4 regions of the Streptomyces sp. NPDC101776 genome follow, and region 4 is predicted to be linked to each of the others. Evidence: riboswitches for the same ligand, from Rfam matches in the RefSeq annotation. Region 4 holds a riboswitch; each other region holds the start of a gene.
What was found. Region 4 has a riboswitch for cyclic di-AMP ahead of ACIRRY_RS24480 (NlpC/P60 family protein). Riboswitches for the same ligand answer to the same signal wherever they lie in the genome.
Positions count from the first base shown of each region.

Region 1: linked by a shared signal. The riboswitch ahead of ACIRRY_RS34470 (transglycosylase family protein) and the one ahead of ACIRRY_RS24480 (NlpC/P60 family protein) in region 4 are both predicted to bind cyclic di-AMP.
Region 2: linked by a shared signal. The riboswitch ahead of ACIRRY_RS02870 (peptidoglycan DD-metalloendopeptidase family protein) and the one ahead of ACIRRY_RS24480 (NlpC/P60 family protein) in region 4 are both predicted to bind cyclic di-AMP.
Region 3: linked by a shared signal. The riboswitch ahead of ACIRRY_RS31860 (M23 family metallopeptidase) and the one ahead of ACIRRY_RS24480 (NlpC/P60 family protein) in region 4 are both predicted to bind cyclic di-AMP.

Region 1 covers NZ_JBIWMV010000014.1:182,321-189,580, reverse strand. Annotated here, with positions in the region: gene ACIRRY_RS34490 (exopolyphosphatase) at 1-842, opposite strand, end outside; gene ACIRRY_RS34485 (DUF501 domain-containing protein) at 839-1,477, opposite strand; gene ACIRRY_RS34480 (septum formation initiator family protein) at 1,513-1,989, opposite strand; gene eno (phosphopyruvate hydratase) at 2,097-3,383, opposite strand; gene ACIRRY_RS34470 (transglycosylase family protein) at 3,676-4,380, opposite strand; cyclic di-AMP (ydaO/yuaA leader) riboswitch at 4,390-4,562, opposite strand; gene ACIRRY_RS34465 (transglycosylase family protein) at 4,756-5,739, opposite strand; gene ACIRRY_RS34460 (cytochrome P450) at 5,941-7,233, opposite strand; gene ACIRRY_RS34455 (tetratricopeptide repeat protein) at 7,230-7,260, opposite strand, start outside.
Region 2 covers NZ_JBIWMV010000001.1:656,159-663,418, reverse strand. Annotated here, with positions in the region: gene ACIRRY_RS02885 (Glu/Leu/Phe/Val dehydrogenase dimerization domain-containing protein) at 1-299, shown strand, start outside; gene ACIRRY_RS02880 (TetR/AcrR family transcriptional regulator) at 365-958, shown strand; gene ACIRRY_RS02875 (SGNH/GDSL hydrolase family protein) at 1,245-2,030, opposite strand; gene ACIRRY_RS02870 (peptidoglycan DD-metalloendopeptidase family protein) at 2,222-3,163, opposite strand; cyclic di-AMP (ydaO/yuaA leader) riboswitch at 3,168-3,326, opposite strand; gene ACIRRY_RS02865 (alpha-galactosidase) at 3,632-5,704, opposite strand; gene ACIRRY_RS02860 (tyrosine-protein phosphatase) at 5,875-6,672, shown strand; gene ACIRRY_RS02855 (DUF6126 family protein) at 6,691-6,816, opposite strand; gene ACIRRY_RS02850 (helix-turn-helix domain-containing protein) at 6,813-7,260, opposite strand, start outside.
Region 3 covers NZ_JBIWMV010000012.1:175,078-182,337, forward strand. Annotated here, with positions in the region: gene ACIRRY_RS31845 (GNAT family N-acetyltransferase) at 1-484, opposite strand, end outside; gene ACIRRY_RS31850 (HPr family phosphocarrier protein) at 674-955, shown strand; gene ACIRRY_RS31855 (GntR family transcriptional regulator) at 1,117-1,812, opposite strand; gene ACIRRY_RS31860 (M23 family metallopeptidase) at 2,001-2,756, opposite strand; cyclic di-AMP (ydaO/yuaA leader) riboswitch at 2,770-2,927, opposite strand; gene ACIRRY_RS31865 (M16 family metallopeptidase) at 3,129-4,517, opposite strand; gene ACIRRY_RS31870 (M16 family metallopeptidase) at 4,514-5,893, opposite strand; gene ACIRRY_RS31875 (DNA topoisomerase (ATP-hydrolyzing) subunit A) at 6,227-7,260, shown strand, end outside.
Region 4 covers NZ_JBIWMV010000007.1:386,475-393,734, forward strand. Annotated here, with positions in the region: gene gndA (NADP-dependent phosphogluconate dehydrogenase) at 1-213, opposite strand, end outside; gene ACIRRY_RS24460 (hypothetical protein) at 358-735, opposite strand; gene ACIRRY_RS24465 (GtrA family protein) at 991-1,575, opposite strand; gene ACIRRY_RS24470 (endonuclease/exonuclease/phosphatase family protein) at 1,743-2,603, shown strand; gene ACIRRY_RS24475 (hypothetical protein) at 2,605-3,063, opposite strand; gene ACIRRY_RS24480 (NlpC/P60 family protein) at 3,266-4,927, opposite strand; cyclic di-AMP (ydaO/yuaA leader) riboswitch at 4,936-5,108, opposite strand; gene ACIRRY_RS24485 (DUF1996 domain-containing protein) at 5,455-7,260, shown strand, end outside.

The DNA of each region.
Region 1 (7,260 bases), on a different contig from region 4:
CCGATGACGTCGACGCGGCCCGGGTGCATGGAGGGGATCGCGGCGCGTTCGGCGTGGGTGGAGTGAAGGAGGGAGTCGGTGATCTCGCGGACCCGGTCGTAGGGGACACGGGAGTGGTGGATGGCCTCCGTGTCGTACTCGGGGAGGTTCTGGGCGATCGCGGAGATCGTGGTGACCGAGCCGGCCAGGCCCACCAGGGTGCGGGCCTCGCGGAGCGGGACCGTCTGTTCGGCGAGGTCGAGGGCGGCCTCGATGTCGGCGCGCATGGCCGCGATCTGGTCCGGGGTGGGCGGGTCGGTGACCTTGCCGTCCTGGACGAGGTGCCGCTCGGTCATGCGGACGCAGCCGATGTCCACGGAACGGGCGGCGCGGACCTGGTCGTCGCCGACGACGAACTCCGTCGAGCCGCCGCCGATGTCCACGACCAGGTAGGGCTTCGCGAAGGCGAGGTCGTCTCGGCCCGTGAGTTCCTTTGTCGCGCCGGTGAAGGAGAGTTCCGCCTCCTCGTCGCCGGTGATCACCTCCGGCTCGACGCCCAGGATGTCCAGGACACCGCGGACGAAGTCCTCGCGGTTCGAGGCGTCGCGGGAGGCGGACGTGGCGACGAAGCGGAGGCGTTCGGCGCCGAGTTCCTTGATGATCGCCGCGTAGTCGCGGCAGGCCGCGAAGGTGCGCTCCAGTGCTTCGGGGGCCAGCCGGCCGGTCCTGTCCACGCCCTGGCCGAGCCGGACGATCGTCATCCGCCGGTCCAGGTCGACGAGTTCACCGGTCGCAGGGGTGACGTCGGCGACGAGGAGGCGGATCGAGTTCGTACCGCAGTCGATGGCGGCGACCCGGGTCACTGGTCGTCCCCCTTCGACTCGGAGGGCTCCTCGACGGGCTTCTCGACCGGCTTGAACGAGAAGTAGCCGTTGCCGTCCTCGGACGTCACGGTCTCCCAGCCCTCGCCGGTCGGCGGCACCCCGGGCACGGACACGCACGGGCCCTTCGCCCACCACTCCGGCAGCATCGCGAGGGCCTCGTCGCCCAGCGGGTTGACTCCCGGGCCGGCGGCCAGCGAGTGGCCGACCAGTACGTGCAGGCACTTCACCCGGTCCGGCATGCCGCCCGCGCTCGGGAAGCCCTCCAGGACCTCGATGGCGTCCCGGCGGGCGATGTAGTCCTCGTGGGCGGCGCGGTACGCGGCGGCCAGTTCGGGGTCCGTCTCCAGACGGGCCGTCATCTCCTTCATCACGCCGTTCGCCTCCAACGTGCCGATCGCCGAGGCGGCGCGCGGGCACGTGAGGTAGTACGTCGTCGGGAAGGGCGTGCCGTCGGGGAGGCGGGGGGCCGTCTCCACCACGTCCGGCTGTCCGCACGGGCAACGGTGCGCGATCGCGCGCAACCCGCGCGGCGGGCGCCCGAGTTGCTGCTGGAAGGCCGCGACGTCGGCGTCGGTGGGCTCGGTGCGCGGGGTGGGCGGCGGGGGCGTTTGCATGCCTGTACGAAAGTCTCTCTGAAGTGTCTGTCGGTTCACCGGTCGGAGGCGTCGGACTTGTCGACGCCGTCCCACACGTTCGCGTACCAGGGGCGGTCGGCGGCGCCCAGTTCGGCGCGTGACTGCTTCGCCGCGTCCGGGTCGATCACGATGTAGCCCGTCTCCCCGGGCATCACATAGTGCAGCCGCTGCCGGATCTGCTGTTCCGCGTACGCGTCGTCCTGCCAGCGTGCCTTGAGGTCGCGGAGCTGCTCGACGCGCTGCCGGGCCTGGTCCTGCTGCCGCTCCAGGTCGGAGATCTCGGCGCGCTGGGAGACGTACTGCCTTATCGGGTACGCCAGCGCCACGATCAGCGAGCACAGCACCAGGGCGAGGAGGGCCGCCCGGCCGGTGAGCCGGGAGCGGCGGGCCTGCCGCTTGGTCTGGGAGCGGTAGACACGGGCCGCCGTCTGCTCGCCGAGCAGCTTGAGCCTGGTCGCGGTGGAGAACCGGTCCCGGTCCTTCACGGCCATGTCCCGCCTCCCCTTCACACGTGCGTACGTCCCCGTACACGGTACGGGACCGGGTGCGGGGACGTACGTACGACTGGCTAAGGATTGACCCGGTGGAACCCTGGGTCTCAGCCCTTGAAGCGCGGGAAGGCGCTGCGGCCCGCGTACTCCGCCGCGTCGTCGAGGATCTCCTCGATGCGCAGGAGCTGGTTGTACTTGGCGACGCGGTCCGAGCGGGCCGGGGCGCCGGTCTTGATCTGGCCGCAGTTCACCGCGACGGCGAGGTCGGCGATGGTGGTGTCCTCGGTCTCGCCGGAGCGGTGGGACATCATGCACTTGAAGCCGTTGCGCTGGGCCATCTCGACGGCGTCCAGGGTCTCGGTCAGCGAGCCGATCTGGTTCACCTTGACGAGCAGGGCGTTCGCGGTGCCCTCCTCGATGCCGCGGGCGAGGCGCTCGGGGTTGGTGACGAAGAGGTCGTCGCCGACGATCTGGACCTTGTCGCCGATGCGGTCGGTGATGACCTTCCAGCCGGCCCAGTCGTCCTCGTACAGCGGGTCCTCGATGGAGACGAGCGGGTAGGCCGCCACGAGCTCCTCGTAGTACTCGGTCATCTCGGCGGCCGAGCGGGACTTGCCCTCGAACTCGTACTTGCCGTCCTTGTAGAACTCGGACGCGGCGACGTCGAGCGCGAGCCCGATCTGCTCGCCGGGGATGTAACCGGCCTGCTTGATGGCCTCGATGATGAGGTCGAGGGCGGCGCGGTTGGACTCCAGGTTCGGGGCGAAGCCGCCCTCGTCGCCGAGGCCGGTGGACAGGCCCTTGGTCTTCAGCACCTTCTTGAGGGTGTGGTAGACCTCGGCGCCCCAGCGCAGCGCCTCGGAGAAGGACTCCGCGCCGATCGGGGCGATCATGAACTCCTGGATGTCCACGTTCGAGTCGGCGTGCGAGCCGCCGTTGAGGATGTTCATCATCGGAACGGGCAGCAGGTGCGCGTTCGGACCGCCGAGGTAGCGGAAGAGGGGCAGGTCGCTGGCCTCGGACGCGGCGTGCGCGACGGCGAGGGAGACGCCGAGGATGGCGTTGGCGCCGAGCGAGCCCTTGTTGTCGGTGGCGTCCAGGTCGAACATCGCCTGGTCGATCAGGCGCTGCTCGGTGGCGTCGTAGCCGACGAGCTCCGGGCCGATCTGCTCGATGACGGCGAGTACGGCCTTCTCGACACCCTTGCCGCCGTAGCGGTTGGGGTCGCCGTCACGCAGTTCGATGGCTTCGAAGGCGCCCGTGGAGGCGCCGGACGGAACGGCGGCACGACCCGTGCTGCCGTCGTCGAGGCCGACCTCGACCTCGACCGTGGGGTTGCCTCGGGAGTCCAGGATTTCCCGGGCTACGACGACGTCGATGGACGGCACGAGCATCTCCTTCTTGGGGTCTGACGCGGCTACGGCAACACCGCAGCGGCTCTGCGAGACGAGCCTAACCGGCTCGGGGCGATTGGCCATCCGGTCGGCCGCCTGATGGACAGAACCGAGAGTAAATTGTTTCCGAACGGAACAAAAAGGTTCCCTGAAGGGGACACAAAAAGCCCCGCTCCGGTGCGTACGGGGGAACACGCACCGGAGCGGGGAGCCCGTGGGGGACGGGGGTGACCCTCACGAGGTCTCCATGGTGCGGTCCACGGATGTGAGGGCGCTGTGGTTCAGCTGAGTGCTACTTAAGGTGGAGCTGCTGACCCGGGTAGATGAAGTCGGCGTCGTCGATGATGCTCTTGTTCAGCTTGAACAGCTGCTGCCAGCCGCCCTTCACCTTGTGCTTCTCGGCGATGGAGCTGAGGGTGTCGCCCTTGACGACCTTGTACTCGCCGTCACCCTTCTTGACCTTCGTGCCGGTCGGGGTGGTGACGGTCTTCTTGGCGGCCGGGCGCTCGGCGGAGCGGGAGGCGGTGGTGTCGGTGGTGGAGCGCTCGGTGGTGCTCTTGCTCGACGAGCTGCTGCTGTTCGAGGAGCTGGAGGAGCTGCTGCCGCCGGAGTAGGCGGCGCCCGACAGGCCGGTGCCGCAGGTGGGCCAGGCACCCTTGCCCTGGGCCGCGAGAACCTTCTCGGCCACGGCTATCTGCTGGGACTTGGAGGCCTGGTTCGCGGTGGAGGCGTAGGCGGTGCCGCCGTACGCGGCCCACGTCGAGGCGGAGAACTGCAGACCGCCGTAGTAGCCGTTGCCGGTATTGATGGACCAGTTGCCGCCGGACTCGCAGCTGGCGACCGTGTCCCACTCGGAGGCGGTGGCGGCGGAGGCGCTGCCGGTCGCCATGAGCGGGGCGGCGATGGCGACACCGGTCACGCCGGCGAGCGTGGCGACGCGGGTAGACCGCTGAAGAACTGTCGGACGGCGGTGCTTGCCCTTGCTGGAAAACAGCATGGAAGATCCCAATCCCCTCACCGACGCCTACGAGGTGAGCTGTCGGGTTCGGGCCGTGTGAGTTGCCCGGCCGCACACCTCTCGGTGCGCGACTTAACCCCAAGCCGGTTCCGGTGTCTCTCGACTCCCGGGCCCGGCACTTACCTTGGGTCCCCCGCTCCTGCCTACGGCGCTTGACGCGACGACTGTTCCCGGAGGCCGCTGGCAGGACTCGGCGTGTGCGGCAGCCGGGGCTCGTGGTGACGAGCGGCCTCGACCGTAGACAGGGAACCCACGGGATTTCAAAGACGATCAGGGCTTCTGAGACTCATCCCACACTTTCACCAAAGCGGACATTCAGCGCGAAGCGTGACGCGAACTCCCGCTGTTCTCTTGCTACTTTTCGTCCGCTTCCGTACCGACGTCCAAGGTCTGACCGGCGGCGATCTGGGTCGGATCGGCGCCTATCACCTTTTTGTTCTCGTCGTAGAGCGCGCGCCATCCGCCGTCGAAGCCAAGGGAGTTCGCGATCGACGCGAGGGAGTCGCCGGCGCGGACGGTGTACGTCTGCGCCGTCACGCTCTCCTCGGCACTCGCCCCGCGATGCTTGCCGCCACTCGCCTCACTCGCGTCACTCGTGGAATCGTCGAGCGCACCGGTGTCGACGAGGCTCGACTTGCCCACCGCCTGGGCCGAGTTGTCCGATTCGTCGAGTTTTGGAGAGGTGGCGACCGAGCTGTTGCCGGTCGAAGGAGTGGTGGACTTGTCGGACTTGGCGGGGTTGTCCGTCGCGGTGGGCGAGGGACTGCTCGACGAGTCATCACCGGAGCCGGCGGACGAATCGGATGAATCAGATGAAGTCGAGTCCGTGGTGCCGGAGTCGGACAACCCGGAGGAAGCCGACGAGTCCGACGAACCCGAGCCGGATCCGGAGTCGGAGGGGTCCGTCGCGCCGGCCGACGGCGAGTCGCTCGCGAGGCCGGTGTCGACGTTCGTCGAACCCGAGTCCGTGGTGAGGCCGGCGATCAGCGCACAGGTGGTCCAGGCGGAGGTGCCCTTGTCGTCGAGGACCTTCTCGGCGACGGCTATCTGCTGGGAGCGGCTGGCCAGGTCGGCGCTCGGGGCGTAGTCGAGGCCGCCGTACTTGTCCCACTCGTCCTGGGACATCTGGAGCCCGCCGTAATAGCCGTTGCCGTCGTTCTCGCTCCAGGAGCCGCCGCTCTCGCACTCGGCGACCTTGTCCCAGGTGGTGCCGTCGGCCGCGTTCGCGGCGGCGGCGCCGAGGAGTGGAATGGCGATGGCGGAGCCGGTCACCCCGGCCGCGACGAGGAGAGCCGGAGCCTGACGGGGGCGACGGTGACGACCGTTCCCGGAGAGCATGCGGAGGCCTTTCGCGTGACGGCGGGGGGATCGCGCGACGGGTGGTGCGGGGCGCCGCGCTGGTACGTGAACGTAGCCGCAGTCGATCACTTGTCACAAGTTAATGCCACGCAGATCACGTGAAGATCACAGAGTTGAAGAACTGTCATGTTTGGGTTTACGTGGCGAGATGACCCGTTGGGTCCTGATCTGGGGCTGGTTCTAGGGAGTTGGAGTGGCCGCTCGGGGGGTGAACTCCACGGGCAGGGTGCGCAGTCCGCGCATGATGAGGCCACCGCGCCAGCGCAAGTCGGCCGGGTCCGCGGCGAGTTGCAGGTCGGGGAGGCGGGTGAGGAGGGTGGCGAGCGCGGTCTGGCCCTCCAGTCGGGCGAGCGGGGCGCCGAGGCAGTAGTGGATGCCGTGGCCGTAGCCGAGGTGTTGATTGTCACGCCGCCCGAGATCGAGGACGTCGGGGTCGGCGAACCGCTCCGGATCTCGGTCCGCGGCGGCCAGCACGACGAGCACGGGGTCGCCGGCCGCGATGTCCTGCCCGCCGAGGGTGAGCGGGCGGGTGGCGAAGCGCCAGGTGGCGAGCTCCACCGGGCCGTCGTAGCGCAGGAGTTCCTCCACGCCGGTCTCCAGGAGGCCGTGCTCCCCCGCGGCCAGGGACTTCTCCAGGCGGGCGCGCTGCTCGGGGTGGGTGAGGAGGGCGTACGTGCCGTTGCCGATGAGGTTGACAGTCGTCTCGAAGCCGGCGAAGAGCAGGATGAAGGCCATCGCCGCGGCCTCGTTCTCGGTGAGGTGCTCGCCCTGGTCGGAGGCGCGGATGAGACCGGAGATGAGGTCCTCGTCGGGGAGCGGGTCCGGGGTGTCGGGGAGGGCCTCGCGCTTGCGGTGGATGAGTTCGGCGAGATAGCCGCGCATCTTCTTGACGGACCGGGCGACCCCGCCGCGCGGGCCGCCGCCATGACGGATCATCATGCCCGCCCAGTCCCGGAAGTCGTCCTGGTCCTCGCGCGGGACGCCGAGCAGATCGCAGATGGCGTAGATGGGGAGCGGGAAGGCGAAGTCGTGGATGAGGTCGGCGGAGCCGTCGGCGACGAACCGGTCGATCAGATCGTTCGTCAACTCCTGGACCCGGGGCGCGAATTCGGCCACGCGCCGGGGTGTGAACGCCTTGCTGACCAGTCGGCGCAGGCGGGTGTGGTCCGGCGGGTCGATGTTGAGCAGATGCGTCATCAACTCGGCCTTGCGCTCACCCGGGATCCCGGTCTTGCCCTTGGCGTCCGCCGACCCGTCGTGATGCGCGGGGTTCTTGGAGAGCCGCGGATCGGCGAGCGCCTGCTTGGCATCGGCGTACCGGGTGACCAGCCAGGCCTCCACTCCGCTGGGGAGGCGCGTTCTGTGCACGGGGGCGTGCTCGCGGAGCCAGGCGTAGGTGGGGTAGGGGTCGGTGGCGAATTCCCAGGTGAAGAGGTCCGGGGCGGTGGAGTGCGGGCGCGGCTGATCGGTCACTTCTTGACGGTATCCGGAGTGGGGGTG
Region 2 (7,260 bases), on a different contig from region 4:
CGGCCAACATGCCCGTCCTCCCCGAGGCGGAGGAACTGCTGTCCGCGCGCGGAGTCGTCGTACTGCCCGACGTGGTCGTGAACTCCGGGACGAACGCCTGGTGGTGGTGGACCCTGTTCGGCGACATCGGCGCGGACGCGGACGAGGCGTTCGCCCACACCCGGCGTTCGATGCGCTCCCTGATCGACCTGATGCTGGCCCGCGCGGAGGCCGACGGCACGACCCCGCGCGCCGCCGCGCACGCCATCGTCGCGGACCGGCTGCCGGTCATCGCGGAGCGGTTCGGCTGGTACCGGTGAGGCACCGGGCAACACCTTCGTGGACCACGGAATAGGGTGATCACGTGGCGAGAGTGCGGTTGGGCGTGGCGGAGCGGCGTGCGGAGTTGCTGCGGGCCGCCGTCGAGCAGATCGAGGCGCGGGGTGTGGCGGCGGTCAGGATCGCCGACGTGGCCTCGGCGCTCGGGGTGAGCAACGCGCTGGTGCTCTATCACTTCTCGACCAAGGAGAAACTGGTCGCCGCCGCGTTCACCTTCGCCGCGGAGGACGATCTCGCGCATCTGCGCAAGCTGCTCGGCCGCCGTACGACCGCGCTGCGCCGGCTGCGGGCGGCGGTGCGCTGGTACGCGCCGACCGGGCAGGCCAAGGGCTGGCGGCTGTGGATCGAGGGCTGGGCGGCGGCGCTGCGTGAGCCCGCCCTCCTGGACGTCACCCGGGATCTCGACCGGCAGTGGAAGCGGGCGCTCGCGGAGGTCGTCGCCGAGGGGGTGACCGCGGGCGAGTTCCACTGCCCGGACCCGGCCACCACCGCCCTGCGCCTCACGGCGCTCCTCGACGGACTCGCCGTACAGATGACGGCGTACGCGGGAGCGGTGTCGCGGGCGCGGGCCCTGGAGTGGGTCGACGAGGCCCTGGCCCGCGAACTGGGCCTGGACCGGGCCGCGTTGACGGCGTCCTGAGCCGTCCCTCCGTAGGCACTCGGTTCAGTTCGCAGACCGTGGTACCCGTGACGGCGAGGTCGTGGACCTCGGCGCGGGGCTACGCTGCGGGCACGCGGACAGGCGCGGGCACGCGAAGGAGGTTTTTCCGGCAGCCGGGGACAGGGGGACGGTTCGGGGACATGTCACCACCCCGGCCCACCCATAGCCGTTCACCGCTCCCGCGCGGTCACCTCACCGGCCCCCCGGTTCCGCGGCCGCACCCGCCACCCCGCGGGCCCTTCACCCGGCGGAGCCTCACGCCCCGTCAAGCCACCCAGTCGATCCGCATCTTGATGTCGTCCGGCGACAACGCGCCCTTCGCCTCCGCATGGTCCCCGGAGGACTCGCCCCGCAGCCGGCGGCCGATCCACGGCACCAGGTACTCGCGTGCCCAGTGGACGTCGTCGCGCCGGATGTCGAGCGTGCCGCGCGGGGGCAGCGGCGGCCAGGGCTGGTCCGGGTCGGCCGGGATCTCGACACCGAGGACCTGGCCGGCGCGGAGCGCCACGCGCGTGTGCCCCTCGGGAGAGAGGTGGAGCCGGTCGCCGTCCCAGGCCCGCCGGTCCTGGACCGTCTTCAGGGACCACAGGTCGAGCACCGGACAGCCGTAGCGGTCGGCGATGGCCCGCACATGTCCGTTGTAGGTGGCGATCTTGCCGCGAAGGTGCTTGAGCACGGGCACGTTGCGGGTGTCGAAGCCGGTCGTCACCATGACGGTGCCGACGGCGGCGGTGAGGTCGGCGACCGCGCGCTCGAAGCGCTCGGCGACCTCGTCGGGGTCGGTGCCCGGACGGATGATGTCGTTGCCGCCCGCGGCCAGGGAGACCAGGTCGGGGGCGATCTCCTTGGCCCGGGTGAGCTGGTCGGCCACGATCTGGTCGAGCAGCTTCCCGCGCACCGCGAGGTTGGTGTACTCGAAGTCGCCCTCGGGCCGCCGGTCCGCGAGCAGTACCGCGAACCGGTCGGCCCAGCCGACCATCGCCCCGTCGGGCCCAGGATCGCCGACGCCCTCGGTGAAGCTGTCCCCCACCGCCACGTACGACCCGATCACTGATCTGTTGTCACTCTTCGAATCGTTAGCCACGGCAACCATAATTCACCCTGGAGTGTGACCTACGCGATCGTAATATGGGGTTGACGGGCGGTGAGATAAGCCACTTGTAAAGTGTTGTCCAAAGTCGGAATAAGCCCCTGATCAGGGGCGTTCACGCCGGGAACTGCCCTGACCGGGGTTCCGAGAGGTCAGCCGACGGTGACGCCGTGCGAGCGCAGGTAGGCGACCGGGTCCACGTCCGAGCCGTAGTACGGCGTCGTCCGGATCTCGAAGTGCAGGTGCGGGCCGGTCACGTTGCCGGTCGCGCCGGAGAGGCCGATCTGCTGGCCCTCGGTCACGGTCTGGCCGGCCGAGACGGACAGCTGCGACATGTGGGCGTACTGCGAGTACTCGCCGTCCGCGTGCCGGATCACGACCTCGTTGCCGTAGGCGCCGTCGTAGGCCGCCGAGACGACCGTGCCCGCGGCGACCGCCTTGATGGTGGTGCCGGTCGGGACGACGAAGTCGACACCGGTGTGGTAGCCGCTGGACCACATGCTGCCCGCGACGTGGTAGCCGGTGCCGATCGTGCCGCCGGTCACGGGGAGGGTGTAGCCGCTGGAGGTGCTCGTGCTGGTGCTGTCGTCGCTCTGGGTGGCGGTCGTCTTCTTCGACGAAGACGAAGAAGACGAACTGGAGGACGAACCGGACGACTTGGTCGTGCTCGTACCCGTGTCCGCGCCGGTGCCCGTGCTCGTGCCCGTCGCGGCCTTCTTGCCGAGGGAGAGCTTCAGGCCCGGGTGGATCAGCGACGGATCGCCGCCGATGGCCTCGCGGTTGTCCTGGTAGATCTTCTTCCAGCCGCCGGTGACGTCCTGCTCCTCGGCGATCTTCGCGAGCCAGTCGCCGGCCTTCACCGAGTACGTCTTGACGCCCTCGGTCTTGGCGGTCGCCGCCTTCTGCGTCACCGTCTTCTCAGTCGCCGGAACCGACTGAACGGCCTTTTCCGGAACGGAAGTCGTGGTGGCGGCATGAGCGCCGGTCGCCCCCATGAGCGGAAGGGCGAGTGCCGCGCCGCCCGTTCCGGCCACGGCTATCGAGCGGGAGAAACGCTGGGACTTCGGACGGCGGTGCTTACCCTTGGCGGGCATGACGAATTCCTCTCCGGCGCCTGCGGGGTGAGCTGTCGGGTGCGGGCTGGAGATGCCCGGCCGCGCGCTGGTCGCGGCTTAACCCCAAGCCCGTTCCGGAGACCGGAACAGGCGTCTTACCTGTGGGTCCCCCGCTCCTGCCGCATACGGGTGGGTGTGCGGAGTCCGGTCGGCGGCAGGATTGGGCGTCCGTCCGGATTGGTGGCGAACGTAAGCGAGGAAGACGCAAAGGGACAAGCAGGAGGTTCCACGGATATGCGTTCCTTGTGATCCCCTGTGGGAATTTACAGTCACCCTCCGTGAATTCCCACCGGACTCAACCCCTCAATTCCCCTGCAAAAGCACGCCAATTACGTGAACATGACGAACGACGTACGGTCACGAATATGACGCTGATCACGTGCGTTCCCCTCAGGTTCCTTTATTCCAGAGCGAGTTGGCACGAAGGCTGCAATTAGGACAGAAGGCTCAGATGCGACGCAGCCGGATAACCGTCGCATCGAGGTCACCGCGCAGCCCAGTACGCAGCCCGTGGTGCAACAGGACCGCACCCCTGTGGACTTCACCCGTTTCGAGGCATTCGTACGATGCTGTCGGGTCGAGCCCGCGCAGCCGGAGCGCCGACAGGGGCTCTCCGTAGTGCTGCGCCTGGAGGAGGGCGAGGACGACGGTCTCGTCGCCGCGCACGTACTGCACGGCGCTCAGTCCGCCGCTCGGCGCGCGCAGCCGGTGGAGGTCGCCGTGCTGCACGAGCGGCCGGATCTCCTTGTAGAGGTCGACCCAGCGGCGGGCCTCGGTGAGGTCCTCGTCGGTCCACTCCGAGAGGTCGCCACCCACACCGAGCACCCCGGCCATGGAACTCACGAACCGGAAACGCAGGCTGCTGACCCGGTCGTTGAGTTGAGTGTTCGGGCTGTCGGTGACCCAGGCGGCCATCACGCGCGCGGGGTGGATCTGGCTGAAGCCGTGCTGGATGGCGAGCCGGTCGAGCGGGTCGGTGTTGTCCGAGGTCCACACCTGGTCCGTACGGCTCATGATGCCGAGGTCGATCCGGCCGCCACCGCCCGAGCAGGACTCGAAGGCCACGCCCGGGTGAGCTTCCCGCAACCGGTCCAACAGGGCGTACAGGGCCCGCACATGGTCGACCCAGAGACGCTGCGGATAGGCGTCGCCGGGCCAGCCCGCGTCGGTGAAGCAGCGGTTGAAGTCCCACTTCACGTAGTCGATCGGGGCACTGGAGAGCAGCCCGTCGAGCTGCTCCCAGAGGTACTCCTGAACGTCCTCGCGGGCCAGGTTGAGGACGAGCTGATTGCGGAACTCCGTCCGCTTTCGTCCCGGTTGGAACTGCACCCAGTCGGGGTGCGCGCGGTACAGGTCGCTGTCCGGGTTGATCATCTCGGGCTCGACCCAGATGCCGAACTGCATGCCCAGCGCGTGCACACGGTCGGCGAGCGGCTTGAGACCCGCCGGGAAACGGTCCGGGTTGGGGGTCCAGTCACCGAGCCCGGCACGGTCGCTGGTGCGGGCGCCGAACCAGCCGTCGTCGACCACGAACAGCTCGACCCCGACCGCCGCCGCGCGCTGCGCGAGCGTCTCCTGCTGCTCCTCGGAGATGTCGAACTGGGTGGCCTCCCAGGAGTTGTAGAGCACCGGCCGGTCCTGGTCCGCGTCCGGGATGACGTACGTCCGCTGGTACGTGTGCCAGGTGCGGCTGGCGCCGCCGTAGCCGCCGTCGCTCCACAGCCCCGCGAAGAGGGGGGTCGTGTAGGACTCGCCCGGCGCCAGGAGCAGCAGCCCGGAGTCGTCGTACCCGGCACCGCCGGTGATCTGCACGCGCGCGTCCGGGAGTTGGGCCACGGCCAGCCGCCAGGACCCCGACCAGCCGAGGGCACAGCCGTAGACCTCGCCGCGCTCCTCGGTGGCGTCGATGTCGAGGGCCACCCAGGGCAGATGCTGATGCCCGGTGTGACCGCGCCGGCTGCCGATGACCTTCTCACCGTAGGTGAGCTCGGAACGCACCAGCCGCGACTCGGCGGCCCACCGCCCGTGCAACTGCGACAGCCGCCACCCCTCACGCTCGGGCAGCGTCCACACACCGGAGTCGGCGCGCAGCAGCTCCAACGGCTCGTCCCCGTCGTTGTCGAGGCTCGTCCAGCGCTCTACGACGTCGCCGCGCGTCCGGTAGTGCAGCGTGATCGCAAGGCCGGTGTCCCGGAAGCGGAGCCGCAGTTCGTCGCCCTCGGTGTCGTACCGCTCGAAGGTCCATTCCGTGCCGCGGCGCTCGGGGGTGCGCACGGACAGGGCGGGCCGGGCGAAGCGGGGGCCGCCCTCGACGGGGTACTCCTCGCGGCCGTCGAGCGGGGACTCGAAGGAGGAGCCGGAGGGCAGCGGGCGGGCGGCGAGTTCCTCGGCGTCGGCGAGTGCGATCGCGGGGCCCCAGTGCAGGTGGAGCAGCTCGTCGTGCTCGGTGAGATGGACGGCGTAGCTGCTTGTGGGGCCCGACAGCACCCACGTCCGGCCGTTCTCGGCGATCTCCAGCATCAGGTTCCTCACAGATTCGAACAAGTCCGCTCAAGCGCCAACATCATCGACGTCCGAGGGGTCGTGAGGCAACGCCTGTGGACAACTCATTGCCTCGGGAATCGATGTCGTATCGTCGAGAACGTGCCCGCCGGTGAGCCGCGCCGCCGGGCCGAGTGGGAGGAGTCCTCGTGACGCAGCAGATTCCGTCGACCGAGCCGGAGTTGTCCGGAGTGCGCAATTTCCGGGACGTGGGCGGACTTCCTACGGTGGACGGACGGCGGGTGCGGCACGGGGTGCTGTTCCGCAGCGGCCATCTCGCGCACGCGACCGAGGAGGACACCGCGTTCCTCGACTCGCTGGGTCTGCACACGATATTCGACTTCCGCAACGCGTCGGACCAGAAGCTGGAGGGTCCCGACGTCGAGCTGCCCGGCGTGCGCAATGTGAACCTGCCGCTGAGCGACCCGGCGGACGGCTCCGAGTTCTGGAAGATGGTCCGCGACGGCGAGATCGAGCAGTTGCGCGAGATCCTCGGCGGCGACAAGGGCGCGAACCGGATGATCGCCTCGTACCGCACGATCGTCAAGGACCGGACCGCCGAGCACTCCCAGGTGCTCCACTCGCTCGCCGAGGACAGTGTTCCCGCGCTGATGCACTGCGCGGCGGGCAAGGACCGCGCGGGTCTGTCGATAGCCGTGACGCTGCTCGCCCTGGGCGTGGAGCGCGAGGCGATCGTGACCGACTACCTGGAGTCGAACGCGAAGCACCGCCGCTACCAGGTGCGCCGCAGCAACTCCTCCGTCGCCGGCTACTCCCCCGAGGTGATGGAGCTCCTCAGTCCCCTCTTCGACGCCCGCGCCGAGTATCTGACGGCGGCCTTCGAGACGGTCGAGGAGACCTGGGGCAGCGTGGACGCCTATCTGGAGCAGGGGTTGGGGATCACCCCGGAGATCCGGGAGCGGCTGCGCGAGCGCCTGCTGGACTGAACTCGTGGCGGTGGCGGGCTACTTGGCACCCACGGAGAACAGCAGGTAGATGAAGGCCGCGAAGAGGTGGCCGACAGCGATGTAGATGAGGAGCCGTACCCACAGGGCGCGGGGGAACTTGTCCTCGATGTTGTTGCCGCTCATGGCGTCTCTCCGGTGATCGGGCCCAGGCACAGGGCGGCCGTGGGGCTCTGCAACAGGGTGTGGACGAACAGGACCTCGACGCCGGTCTCGTCGGCGGCGGCGAGCCGGTGCGGGGTGAGCGAGTCGAAGTGCGCGCTGTCGCCCGGCCCGAGGACGTGCGCGGTGTCGCCGAGCCGCAGCCGCAACCGCCCCTTGAGGACGTAGAGCCATTCCTCGCCGGGGTGCACGCGCACGATGTCGCCCTGGGAGCCGTGCGGGATGCGGACGCGCAGCGACTGCATCCCGCGGCCGTGGGCGCCGGCCTGCCAGTAGGTCCAGCCGCCCGCGTGGGTCGGTTCCATGTCGGCGGCGCGGACGACGGCGTCCCGGTCGGTGACCGTCTCGCCCAGCAGATCCGAGACTGTCGTACCGTAGATACGGGCCAGCGCGAGCAGCATCGGCAGC
Region 3 (7,260 bases), on a different contig from region 4:
CCTTGATCATCTTGTTGTTGGCGGGCAGCACCTCGGCGGCGAAGCGGCGGATGCCGCGCTCGCGGGCGACGGCCGCGATGTGCTCCAGGAGGGCGGAGGCGACGCCCCTCCCCTGGTGCGCGTCCTGCACCAGGAAGGCGACCTCGGCCTCGTCGGCGGGGGCGGAGGCGGCACGCCCGTCGGCACTAATGCGGTCATAGCGTACGGTGGCGATGAACTCGCCGCCGACGGTGGCCGCGAGTCCCACCCGGTCCACAAAGTCGTGGTGCGTGAAGCGGTGGACATCCTTGGCGGACAGGCGAGGATACGGCGCGAAGAAGCGGTAGTACTTCGACTCGTCGGAGACCTGCTCGTAGAAGCTGACCAGGCGCTCGGCGTCGTCGGCGGTGATGGGCCTGACGCGCGCGGTACCCCCGTCGCGCAGCACCACGTCGGCTTCCCAGTGGGCGGGGTACTCGTGCCGGTCCGACGAGGTCTGCTGCATGGGGCCCAGCGTACGGCTCGCGTCCGACATCAGCGCGAGGCAGTCTGTGGGTGAAAAGCAGCGAGGCGAAGTCGGGCCGAGGCCGCGGTCCGACGACTCGCTCCGGACGGTCCACGGGACCGGTCCGGGCTCGCTTCACGTGTGGGAAACTGGTCTAGACAACCCTGAGACTCTGAAGGGCAGCATCACATGGCTGAGCGCCGCGTCAACGTCGGCTGGGCGGAGGGCCTTCACGCCCGCCCCGCCTCCATCTTCGTCCGGGCCACCACGGCCTCGGGTATCCCCGTGACGATCGCCAAGGCCGACGGCAACCCCGTCAACGCGGCCTCCATGCTCGCGGTGCTGGGCCTGGGCGCCCAGGGCGGCGAGGAGATCGTCCTCGCGTCGGACGCCGAGGGCGCGGACGCGGCCCTCGACCGACTGGCGAAACTGGTCGCGGAGGGTCTCGAGGAACTCCCCGAGACTGTCTGAACAACCCGCAATTGATGGTTGCGGTGATTTCGCCGCAAAACCGATGTGCCGCAACCTCGAAGGGCTCGCCCGAATTACCGGGCGAGCCCTTCGCAATTCCATTTGCGGGCAGCAGAAATAATCCCCCGCGAATTATCCTCTCTTTGTATACGGCGCCCGTGTTAATGCCGCAGACCCGACATGTTTACGGGAGGTTGCGAAGTCCTCACACGGTCCGCGCCGCCCGCCCCGCCGGGAAATCGCAGCCGGTGCGCGGTGCCGGCCCGCTCGGTGTGCAGGGCGGTGATCGCCCGCGCGCGCTCGCTGTCGCCGCGCGCCACCGCGTCCACGATGGCCCCGTGCTCGGCCCAGGACTCGACGGGGTTGGCCGGTGCGTCGACCGCGTACATCCAGGCGATCTTGTGCCGCAGCTGGGTCAGCATCGAGGTCAGCGCGGGGCTCCCGGAGGCCTGTGCCAGCGTCTCGTGGAACCAGCTGCCCAGGGAGCGCAGATCCTCGCTGTTGCCCCGCCTGGCGCGCTCCTGGCCCAGCCTGACGAGGCCGCGCAGCACCTTCAGGTGGGCCTCGGTGCGCCGCTGGGCGGCCCGCGAGGCACCGAGCGGCTCCAACAGCATCCGCATCTCCAGCAGGTCGGCGGCCTCCTGCTCGGTCGGTTCCGCGACGCACGCGCCCGCGTGCCGCCGGGTCACGACGAACCCCTCGGCCTCCAGCGTGCGCAGGGCCTCCCGCACGGGGACGCGCGAGACGCCGTACCGGCGCGCGAGGAGTTCCTCGGTGAGCCTGCCGCCGCGCTCGTAGACACCGGCGACGATGTCGTCCCGGATCGCCGTGCATACCGAGTGCGCCGGAATACGCATGTCCGACCTCCGCCTTAATCCCCGTGAAACGTCGACGATTGACGTGTGTTCCGTGACTCTATTGCAATGAGCGGGAATTTCCGATGGCGGGCCGGAATCCATGGATATTTTTTGGACAGGTGGGCTCCGGAAACGCCGAAAGCCCCGGCCGGGCGGGCTGGGGCTTCAGGAAGTGCGGCGCCGTGTCGTCAGACGTTCACGCCGTGCTTGCGGAGGTAGGCGACGGGGTCGACGTCCGAGCCGTACTCGGCGGTCGTGCGGGCCTCGAAGTGGAGGTGCGGTCCGGTGACGTTGCCGGTCGCCCCGGAGAGGCCGATCTGCTGGCCCGGGGTGACCGTCTGGCCGACCGAGACACCGATGGACGACAGGTGGCCGTACATGGTGTACATGCCGTCGGCCATCTTGATCACGACCTCGTTGCCGTACGAACCTCCCCAGCCGGCCTCGACGACGGTGCCGGAGCCCACCGCGTGCACGGAGGTGCCGGTCGAGGCGTGGAAGTCGATGCCGGTGTGGGCACCGGAGGACCACAGGGAGCCGCCGGTCTTGTAGCCGGTGGACACATAGGAGCCGGCGACCGGCGCGACGAAGGTGTTGAGCCTCTTGCGCTCGGCCTCGCGGGCGGCGCGCACCTCGGCCTCGCGGGCCGCCTTGGCCTGTGCGGCGGCCTTGGCGCGGGCGGTCTCCCTGGCCTGCTGCTCGGCGGCGGCCTCCCGCTGTGCGGCGGCCTGGGCGTCGATCTTCTCGGCCACGGAGTCGTTGATGGCGACGACGGGGGTGAGGCCGGTCTGTTCGGGGGCGGGCTCCGCGGCGAACGCCGGGGCGGCGGCCAGGGTGCCTACGACGCCGGAGGTGGCGAGAGCCGCGACACTCGCGGCACGAACGGTGGTGCGGTGGGTCCGGCTCGGGCGACGGTGCTTCCCGGTGGCGCGGGTGAACGCCATGAAGTGGCTGGTCCTTTCCTTCCTTCTCGCCTACCGGGTTAGCTGACGGGTTCGGAGCAGGAAGGTCTCCTACGGACTCCCTCGCGGTGCGCGGGCGTCCGATTCACCCCAGGGACGTGGGTCCCCGGCTCCCCTGGCTCGCGCCGTACGGGGACTCGGCGATGACTGTCCGGTGCCACGAGTGCGGCGCGGTGCCTGACGGACAGCCGGGTTGACGCTAAAGGGGGCCACTTTCAATCCCCAAACGGATCACGGTTTTTGTTGCACATGCCACAGGGCAGACAGGCAACCTCTCCCCCAATTCGGACAATAGGGAGCCCTGGTGACGCTTCAGTCACCAGGGCTCCCCACGCGCGTGTGCAGCTACCGCGTCTACTCCGCCGGAACGACGGTCACTTCGCCGATACCGAGGGCCTCCACGGGCTCCTTGATCTGCTCCGCGTCGCCTACGAGGATCGTCACCAGACGGTCCACCGGGAAGGCGTTCACGACCGCCGCGGTGGCCTCCACGGTGCCGGTCGCGGCGAGTTGCTGGTAGAGCGTCGCCTGGTAGTCGTCAGGCAGGTGCTGCTCGACCTGGTCGGCCAGCGTGCTCGCGACGGCCGCGGCGGTCTCGTACTTGAGCGGCGCCACCCCGACGAGGTTCTGTACGGCGATGTCCCGCTCGGCGTCCGTGAGTCCGCCCTCGGCGAGCTTGCGGAGCACCGTCCACAGGTCGTCGAGCGCGGGACCGGTGTTCGGGGTGTCCACGGAGCCGCTGATGGCGAGCATCGACGCGCCCGTGCCGTCCGGTGCCGAACGCAGCACCTGGCCGAACGCCCGCACACCGTAGGTGTAGCCCTTCTCCTCGCGCAGGACACGGTCCAGGCGGGAGGTGAGGGTGCCGCCCAGGCAGTACGTGCCGAGCACCTGCGCGGGCCACACGCGGTCGTGCCGGTCGGATCCGACGCGGCCGATGAGCAGCTGCGTCTGGACGGCGCCGGGACGGTGCACGATCACGACCCGCCCGGTGTCGTCGGCGGTCACCGGCGGCACGGGGCGTGGCTGCGCGGTGGAGCCCGTCCACGAGCCCAGGGTGTCCGCGAGCAGCGCGTCCAGGTCGATGCCGGTGAGGTCGCCGACGACCACTGCGGTGGCCGTGGCGGGGCGGACGTGCCGTTCGTAGAAGGCGCGTACGGCTCCGGAGTCGATCTTCTGGACGGTCTCCTCGGTGCCCTGGCGCGGGCGCGACATGCGCGAGGTCGCCGGGAACAGCTCCTTGGAGAGCTGCTTGGCCGCGCGGCGGGACGGGTTGGCCGTCTCGTGCGGGATCTCGTCGAGGCGGTTGCGGACCAGCCGCTCGACCTCGCTGTCCGCGAAGGCGGGCGCCCTGAGGGCGTCGGACAGCAGACCGAGCCCCTTGGCCAGGCGCGAGGCCGGGACCTCCAGGCTCAGGCGCAGCCCGGGGTGGTCGGCGTGCGCGTCGAGGGTGGCGCCGGAGCGCTCCAGCTCCGCGGCGAACTCCTCGGCGGAGTGCTTGTCGGTGCCCTCGGAGAAGGCACGCGCGGTGATCGTGGCGACACCGTCCAGGCCGGCAGGCTCAGCGTCCAGGGGCGCGTCCAGGAGCACCTCTACGGCGACGACCTGCTGGCCGGGGCGGTGGCAGCGCAGCACGGTCAGGCCGTTGCCGAGCGTCCCGCGCTCGGGCGCCGGGAAGGCCCAGGGCCTGGCCTCGCCGGCCTGGGGCTGCGGGTGGAACTCCATCGTGGCGAGCTCGGTCACTTGGCCGCCTCCTCGTTCTCGTCGGTGGCCTCGGCCGCTGCTTCGTCGGCGGCGGCTGCGTCGTCGTCATCGTCTTCGTCCGCGATCGGCTCGTAGACGAGCACCGCGCGGTTGTCGGGGCGCAGACGGGCCTTGGCGGCCTCCTGGACCTCCTCCGCCGTCACGTCGAGGACGCGCTGCACGGCGGTCAGGGCGAGCTGCGGGTCGCCGAACAGGACGGCGTACCGGCACAGTTCGTCCGCACGGCCCGCGACCGTGCCCAGCCGGTCCAGCCACTCGCGCTCCAACTGGGCCTGGGCGCGCTCCATTTCCTCGGCCGTGGGGCCCTCCGCGGCGAACCGGGCGAGCTCCTCGTCGATGGCCGCCTCGATGACCGGCACCTCGACGTCACCGGACGTCTTGACGTCCAGCCACCCCAGGGAGGGCGCTCCGGCCAGCCGCAGCAGACCGAAGCCGGCCGCCACGGCCGTACGGTCGCGTCGTACCAGGCGGTTGTAGAGGAGCGAGGACTCGCCGCCGCCCAGGATGGTGAGAGCGAGGTCGGCCGCGTCGGACGCGCGCGTGCCGTCCTCCGGGAGCCGGTAGGCGCACATCAGGGCGCGGGCCGGGACCTCCTCGACGACGACCTCGCGCAGTTCGCCGCCCATCGTGTCGGGCAGTGAGCCGTCACGGGGAGCGGGCTTGCCGTCGTGCGCCGCGATGGACCCGAAGTACTTCTCGATCCAGGCGAGCGTCTGCTCGGGGTCGATGTCGCCGACCACGGACAGGACCGCGTTGTTGGGCGCGTAGTAGGTGCGGAAGAACGCGCGCGCGTCCTCCAGCGTGGCCGCGTCCAGGTCCGCCATCGAGCCGATGGGCGTGTGGTGGTACGGGTGCCCCTCTGGGTAGGCGAGGGCGGTCAGCTTCTCGAACGCGGTCCCGTAGGGCACGTTGTCGTAGCGCTGGCGGCGTTCGTTCTTGACGACGTCCCGCTGGTTCTCCATGGACTCTTCGTCAAGGGCGGCCAACAGGGAGCCCATGCGGTCGGCCTCCAGCCAGAGGGCGAGCTCCAACTGGTGGGTGGGCATGGTCTCGAAGTAGTTCGTGCGCTCGAAGCTGGTGGTGCCGTTGAGCGAACCGCCCGCGCCCTGCACCAGCTCGAAGTGGCCGTTGCCCTTCACCTGTCCGGAGCCCTGGAACATCAGGTGCTCGAAGAGGTGAGCCAGGCCGGTACGCCCCTTGACCTCGTGGCGGGAACCGACGTCGTACCAGAGGCACACCGCCGCGACCGGGGTCAGGTGGTCCTCGGAGAGCACCACGCGCAGACCGTTGGCCAAGCGGTGTTCGGTCGCTGTCAGACCGCCGGACCCTGCCTCGGCGGTGGCCGTGTGACCCATGGGCATGTACGTCCCTTCGATCGCGGATTCTCTGGCTGGAACCGCAGAAATCCTGCTCGTCCCGCCACTGTATGCAAGCGTGCGGACCGTCGGCGAAGTTCCCGGCGGACGTACGCCGAGAGCGAGATCGCGTAGCCTGCGGGCAGTCGCACACGTGGACCCACGCGGCAGCCGTCGGTGACGGAGCCGAGCGGCCAACGCCGGGTCCTGGTCCGCGTTGTCAGTGCCGCGGTCCACAATGGTTCACGTCAAGACCCCGTTCACGCTTCAGCAAGAGTGAGCCGAAGGGGAGCGACCCCCAGGCGAGCGACCAGAAAAGAGGAGCCGGCAGCGATGGCCCGCCGCAGCACGAAGACCCCGCCGCCCGACGACTCGTTCGAGGAGCGGATCCTCGACATCGACGTCGTCGACGAGATGCAGGGCTCCTACCTTGAGTACGCGTACTCGGTCATCTACTCCCGAGCCCTGCCGGACGCCCGGGACGGCCTGAAGCCGGTCCACCGACGGATCGTCTACCAGATGGACGAGATGGGCCTGCGCCCCGACCGCGGCTTTGTGAAGTGCGCGCGTGTCGTCGGCGAGGTCATGGGCAAGCTGCACCCGCACGGCGACGCGTCGATCTACGACGCCCTGGTGCGCATGGCCCAGCCCTTCTCCATGCGCGTCCCCCTGGCCGACGGCCACGGCAACTTCGGCTCGCTGGGCAACGACGACCCGCCTGCCGCGATGCGGTACACCGAGTGCCGGCCGTCCGAGGCCGCCAACCTGATGACCGAGTCGATCGACGAGGACACGGTCGACTTCACCCCGAACTACGACGGCCAGGAGCGGGAGCCGGTGGCCCTGCCCGCCGCCTTCCCGAACCTCCTGGTGAACGGCTCGTCGGGCATCGCCGTCGGCATGGCCACCAACATGCCGCCGCACAACCTGGGCGAAGTCATCGCGGCGGCCCGCCACTTGATCCGCTTTCCGAACGCGGACCTGGACACCCTGATGCGCCACGTCCCCGGCCCCGACCTGCCCACGGGCGGCCGGATCGTCGGCCTCACGGGCATTCGGGACGCGTACGAGACGGGCCGCGGCACGTTCAAGATCCGCTCCACGGTGACGGTGGACGACGTCACACCGCGCCGCAAGGGCCTGGTCGTCACCGAACTGCCCTTCACAGTCGGCCCGGAGAAGGTGATCGCCAAGATCAAGGACCTGGTCGGCGCGAAGAAGCTCCAGGGCATCGCCGACGTCAAGGACCTCACCGACCGCGCGCACGGCCTGCGCCTGGTCATCGAGATCAAGAACGGCTTCGTGCCCGAAGCGGTCCTGGAGCAGCTCTACAAGTTGACGCCGATGGAGGAGTCCTTCGGCATCAA
Region 4 (7,260 bases):
CTCCTCCGCCGTCTCGGCCGGGACGAAGGCGCCCTCGTCGCCGTACTCCTTCATCAACTCGTGGGTGCGGTGCGGCGATCGGTTGTGGACGGCGACCGTGTAGCCGTTGCGGGCGAAGTTGCGGGCCAGATTGCGGCCCATCACACCCAGGCCGGTGACGCCGATCTGCGCGGTGGCGTCGGCGGTGGGGCTGTTCGGTGCGGATGCGTTCATGGGGTGCCTGTTCTCCGAGTCGGTGACGTGGCTGGTCGGCGCTGGGCGCCCATGTCCGCAGGTACGTGTGTGATCACGAAATGACTCGAAGTACGGGCGCCCGATTCGCAATTCGTTCCGGTGCCGCGTCGTGGGACCGCGGTCTCAGCAGCCCGTGCCGGTCGGGGTGACCTCCACGCGCGCGTGCTCGTCCATACCGCGTGCCGCGTCGTAGGCGGCGCGCGTGACCTGATACCAGACGTCGTCCCTGGCGGTGTCGCCACCGACGTCGTCGAGGCTCACGCACCACCGTTCCTTGCGGACGATCCTGGTGTACGTCTCGGTTCCACTGTGCACCTTCGCGCACTTCCGGTACTGCTTCGTGGTGTACCAGGTGCGGGTCTTCTTCTTGCTGCCCGATCCCGAACTGGACGTGTGCCGGACCTGCTTGGTGGCGGGCGCGCACTTCGTGACGGTGTGCGGCCGAGTGGCCTTCACCGTCTGCTTGGCGAGGTGACGGACGGAGTCGCGGAGTCCGGTCACGGTGTCGGGGGTCGGCTGAGCCTTCTGCGTGGTGCTCGTGCTGCTCTGACCGGAGCCGGAGGCGGATCGCGTGCCGGCGTTGTCCCCGCCCCCGCTCCCGCCGCCGCATGCGCTGAGCGCTCCGATCAGAACTGCTGCCAGTCCGCTTGTTATCAGTCGCTTTCCGAACATGCCCCCGCCGCCTCCGATGTCGAAACGGTCAGCGTAGCCGGTCATCGGCGGAGGCCGGCGGGAGTCGGGCACGTACGCCCGCCGCTACAAGGCGCCTGCGGGAGCAAGATCGCGGCGCCGGAGTTCCCACGCCCTGTGCGCCGCCGTGGACGTCCTCGCGGGGCGCGGGGCGTTCGTCCGCACCGGAACCGGCACCGGCGAGAACACCGTCCCGCTCGCGCTCTTCTGCTCCGGCACGGTCGCCCGGTCGCGTCCGGTGGCGAAGACGTACAGGCGCAGCAGCAGGAAGCGGGCGAGACCGGCGAGCCCCGAAGCACCGAGGTAGACGAACTGCTCGGTCAGCATCCCGGGCGACGACTGCACCAGGTGCAGAACGAGCATCGCGGCGCAGGTCACCACGTAGGCCGCCGCTGCCGAGCCCGCCGACTGCCAGTGCTGGCGCCATCCGGCGGACCGGCCCGACCCGAAGGTGAAGCGGGCGTGCAGTTCCGTGCACAGGAGGGTGGAGACGACGGTGATCAGCGCGTTCGCCAGCGCCCAGGGCACCTGCTCGGCCAGCAGGGCCACGGCGCCGCTGGAGAGGAGCCCGACACCGCCGCCCAGCGCCACGAACCGGGCGAAGGAGGCGAGCGGACCGGGGGCGGCCGGGGTCCGGGGCGCGTCGTCCATGGCGGTCTCCATCCGCTCCGTACGCTGCGCCCCTGTGATGCGGCCGCGTAAGTTTGCTTGACTTACTCAACTATAGCGTATTGCTTGAGTTACGCAAGTACATTTTCGGAGTGGGGGAGCCCGCGAAGCCCCTCCCACAGGCGGACTCCGTACAATGCGCGCTGATCATGGGTGACTTACTGGTGAGATGCGCGACGTTCAACGTGCTGCACGGTCGGGAGATCCAGCCGGACGGCCGCCCGAAGCCCGCTGCCCCCGGCGATCCCTCGGCGCCCCTCGCCGAGGCCGTCGCGTCCCTGGACGCCGATGTGGTGGCGCTCCAGGAGATCGACTGTCTCCAGGAGCGGTCGGGCGGTGTCGATCAGGCCGCGGTCGCCGCCGGTGCGATGGGCGCCCGCGACTGGCGCTACGCGACGGCGCTGCACTGCCGTTCCGTACCGGGCCGGGGCTGGGTCCTCGACCCGGCCGAACCCGGGATGCGCGTCTACGGCCCCGGTGCCGGGCGGCCCGAAGTCCCTTCGCACGGGCTGGCGTTGCTGTCCAGGCTCCCGGTCCACGAGTGGCGGGCGCTACGGCTCCCGGCGGCGCCCTTCGGCATGCCGTTGCGGGTCGCCGGGCGGGCCGCACCGGTGCTGGCCCGGGATCAGGCCCGGGCCGCCCTGGCCGCCGTACTGGAAGGTCCGCGGGGCCCGTTCACCGTCGTCGCCGTGCATCTCTCGTTCGTGCCGGGCTGGAACATCGGCCAACTCCGCACCGTGCGCCGCTGGATCGCCGATCTGCCCCAACCCCGGGTGCTGATGGGCGACTTCAACCTCTTCGGCGCCCTTCCCCGGCTCACCCTGAACGCCACCGCGCCGCGCGGCTGGCGGAGTTCGGCCCGAGGGGCGACTTTCCCGTCGCACCGGCCGCTCGTCCAGCTCGACCACATCATGACGTCGGGGCTCGGCGAGGGTGCCGTGGGGACGGTGGGCGCGCCGCGGACGGAGATCTCCGATCACCGGCCGCTGGTGGTGGAACTGTCGCTCTGACTCAGTTCCACAGGGGGTAGGTCACGGTGTGCTGGAACTTGTCCGGTCGCGCGCCGGTGTACGTCAGGGTGATCTCGCCGTACTGCCGCACCTGCGGATGCCGCTTCCAGGTCTGCGTGGAGTCGAGCCGGACGGTCACCGGGAACGAGTGGAACTTGCCCACCGCGCAATAGGGTTTGCAGTCGTTCACCACGTTGACGCCCGTGGCCGTCGCGGAGTTGGCGTTCCACTCCGTCCAACGCAGCGATGTGAGGCGGCTGTTGCCGTCGCCGCACGCGAGCATGAAGTCGGTGGGGCGCACCTCGGGATGCCACAGACAGTCGACCAGCACGGGGTCCTGGAGCTGCCGGTGGGCGGTCGTCGGCGCGGTGGCCGGGGCCGCCGACGAAGTCGCGACGGCCGGCCCGAGCAGGGCGGCGGCACAGAGCGTGACGACGCCCACCATGGTGTGTTTGTACATGTCCGCTCCCGGCCGCCTGTTCGTCCTCGTCGCCCCGCACCCGCACCGGCGGTGGCCCGCCTGCCGGGGCGCGGTCGTCGTGTCTCTCCCGACGCTACGACCGTGCCCCAGGATGCACCACTCGTACGGGTCGACGACGCGGTTGGCCGGGAGTGTCCCGAGGTGTGCGGTCGGGGCCGGGAAATGCCCGGCCCCGACCGGATCAGGCGGGCCGTACGGCGCCCCTGATGGCGGCGGCACCCGCGTAGAAGATCGACTCCTCGCGTATCGGCGTGCCCGGGCTCGGCGCGTGGATCATCAGGCCGTTGCCGGTGTAGAGGCCGACGTGGTCGATGCTGTCGTAGAAGAAGATCAGATCGCCGGCGCGGATGTCCGTGAGCGGGACGAGCGTGCCCGCACCGGACTGTTCCTGGGCGGTGCGGGGGAGGAGGACTCCCGCGGCCTTCCAGGCGGCCTGGGTGAGGCTGGAGCAGTCGTAGGCGTCCGGTCCCGCGGCGCCCCACAGGCACGGCTTGCCGATCTGCGTACGGGCGAAGGCGAGCGCGGTGGCGGTCTTGCTGGTGCCGGCGTCCGGTGCGGCCGTGGTGGTCATCGGGCTCATGGCCGGGGCCGTGGGGAGGATGATCTCCGGTGCCATGGCCGGAACGACGGGCGGCGCGAGCTGGGGGGCGACGGCCGGGGCCGCTGCGAAGGAGACCTCGGGGGCCGGTGCGGGCGGCTGCCACTCCTGTTGCGGCGGGCGCCAGTCCGGTTCCGGCGTGGTATACCAGGCGGTCTGGCCGGCGGGCTGCTGGGGCACCATCGGAATCTGTCCGGTGGACCAGGTCTGCTGCTCGGTGACGGCGGGGAACTGGCCCGTGGACCAGGCCGGTTGCTCGGTCACCGCGGGGAACTGCCCGGTCGGCCAAGCCGGTTGCTCGGCCGCCACCGGGAACTGACCGGTGGACCAGGCTGGTTGCTCGGCCGCCACCGGGAACTGACCGGTGGACCAAGCCGGTTGCTCGGCCACCACGGGTATCTGCCCGGTCGACCACATCTGCTGCTCGGTCGCCATGGGGACCTGTCCGGTGGACCAGGTGGCCTCCGGGGTGGGCCAGGCCGTCTCCGGGGGCGGCCAAGTGGCGCCCGCCGGGGCGGAGTCGGTGCGCGGTGCGGCGATGTAGGGGAGCAGGTCCAGACTCGCGGTGAGCGGGTCGAAGACCGGCGCCGGGGCGGCCACGGGGGCGAACTGCTGTGGCGCCACGACGGGCGTGGGCGGCACCTCGATGGCCGGCACGGGCGGCAGGTCGAGAACGGTCGCCTGAGGCATCTGAGGCATCTGGACCTGAGCCAGCTGCGGCTGCTGCGGTGCCTGCGGTACGGCGGGAGGCAGCGCGGCGATCGGCCCTGCCGTCAACTCCGCCACAGGGGACGTGAGTTGCGGCGCGGCGAGCTCCGGTGCGGCTGTGGTCCCCGCGGTCAGTTCGGCCACGGCGCGGCCGGGCTGCGCTTCGAGTGCGCGGCCGGCGCCCTCGGCCTCGGGGCGTCGCTCGGACCGCTCGGGCCGGGACGCCGCCGGGCGGGCGGGAGTCCTGCCGGGCGGCAGGATCGCCGGTACGGTCGGGCCCACCTGAGCGCGGGCGCGGTCGAACAACTGCCGGGTGACGGCATCGATCGCGGGGTCGGAGGGACGCGGCGCACTGGGGCGGGACTCGACGCGCTTGCGCGGTTTCCCGGACATCGCACGCGTGGCGTTGTAGTTCCCGGTGGCCGTCTCGGCCCTGTCGTAAAGGGAGTTGATCCGCCGCTGGACTTCGTCACGGCTGGGTCGGTCTTCCACGGTGGGGCCACTGCCTCCGGTGCGCGTACCTCGTTCTGCCGGCATGGCAGACGTGCTCCTTCCGTATCGCGCCTACCGAGTTAGCTGTCGGGTTCGGGCGGCGATCACGGAAGGTTTGCCCTACGGCCCTTGTCCGGAAGGACAGTTGGGCCGATTCACCCCAAGTCGGTTGGGTCCCCGGCTCCGGTTGCCGCAAGCGACACACCGGACTCGGCGCAAGCCGCGCGGCCCGGCGCTGATCGCCGGAGTAGGTCGTACGGCCTGAGCGCCAACTTAGCCAACGTGTGTGCCTCGTGTGAAGGTTGAAGCGCGATATGTCCGATACGTTTTTGTGACCTTTACCTCCCTCAGGCACTTCACCTGGTGCGTCGAGGGTTCATGGGCCCGCCGGGTCGGATGATCCATATGAGGTCGCTATGAATTTTCGGGACGGTTGAACACATCGCGGTCCGGTTCCGTATTAGGTCGGGGGATTTCCATGCCGGGACGATCCGGGCCGACCGATACGTGTAGGAGCAACTTCCTTGGCACGCAACACGCGCAGACGCCCCACGGGCGCACGACGCGCGACGATGGCAGCAGTCGCCCTGATGCTGGGCGGCGGAGGACTGGTGGCGGCGAACGTCTACGCGTCGGCGTCCGAAGGCGGTTGGGGCGATGACTCGGTCCAGCAGGGCACTCCGGACGCGGCGTCGGACGGCGCGACGATCGACTGCCCGGACGTGGGCACCCAGTTGACGACGGTCCCCGACGAGGCCAAGACCGAGGTCGACAACCAACTCGCGCTTCTGGACCAGCAGATAACCGAGGCCTACCAGAAACTGAAGGACTCGACGGAGTCCATACGCCAGGACGCCTCCTTCGCCGACAACGCGATCATGAATCCGTTGAAGGAGAAGCGGGCCGCGACCCTCGGGCGGATCGGCGACGCCATCGCACGGGTCGGCGACCGCCCGGAGGGACTCGACGCGCTCGCCGGCTGCACGCTGATCGCCCCCACGAACGGTGACCAGAACGGCAGCGGCGACGACCAGGGCAGTGACGACCAGGGCGGCCAGGACCAAGGCGGCCAGGATCAGCAGGGCGACGGCCAGGGCCAGCAGCAGGGGAACCAGCAGTCCACCAACGGGCCCGTCGCCTCGGACTACGCGGACATCACCTCCGTACAGCCCAACGTGAACGCTCCGCAGGAACAGGCCAATGCCTCCCGCGGCACGTTCGTCACCGCCTGCGGGGTGAACGAGAACGGCCTGTTCAACTCCGACAACGTGATCGTCGCCCCCGGCGTCACCAACGGCGCCCACCACTTCCACGACTACATCGGCAACCAGTCCAACAACGCCTTCGCCAGCGACCAGGACTTGGCGAACGCCGACACGAGCTGTGAGAACCCGGGCGACAAGTCCACCTACTACTGGCCCGTGTTGCGCCTGCAGAACGGCAAGCAGGAGCAGGACGCCGACAAGCCCGGCGGTGGCACCGAGGGCAACTCCGGTCAGATCGTGACCGCGAAGGCGGCCACGCTGACCTTCGTCGGCAACCCGCAGAGCAAGGTCGTCGCGATGCCGCGCCTGCTACGCATCATCACCGGCGACGCCAAGGCCTTCGTGAACGGCCCCGCCAACGCCAACGCCTCCTGGAGCTGCACCGGGTTCGAGGATCGCCAGCTCAAGGACAAGTACCCGCTGTGCCCGGCGGGCAGTGACGTGGTGCGCACCTTCAAGTTCCAGAGCTGCTGGGACGGCCGCAACATCGACAGCGCCAACCACCGCACCCACGTGGCCTTCGAGGCCGCCGACGGCACCTGCCCGGCAGGCTTCGAGGCCATCCCGCAACTGGTGCAGCGGATCGTCTACGACGTCGACGCGCCGAGCCTCCAGGACGGCGGGAAGACGACCCCGCTGTTCGCGGTGGACTCCTTCCCCGAGCAGCAGCACAAGCCCGTCACGGACCACGGCGACTTCATCAACGTCTTCGACGAGGGCCTGATGAAGGACATGGTCAACTGCATCAACAACGGCGAGAAGTGCGGCGCCGGCACGGACAACGACCCGGGTTCGGGTGACGGTTCGGGCAACGGCGGCGGTTCGGGTGGCGGTTCTGGCGGCGGCCAGGGTGCGGGTGGCGGCTCGGGTGAGCCGACGGCGTCCCCGACGGCGACCGACACCGCTACGGCGGCGCCCACCGACACCGCGTCCGACGAGCCCGGCGGGAACGCCGGCAACGGCGGCGACGAGGGGAATGGCGGCAACGGAGGGAACGGCGGCAACGGGGGCAACTCCGGTGACCAGCCCTCCGCGGATCCCGCGACGAGCGCGCCGGACACCGGGGCCGACGACCCCGAGCCCACCGACACCCAGACCACCGACCCCGGTGAT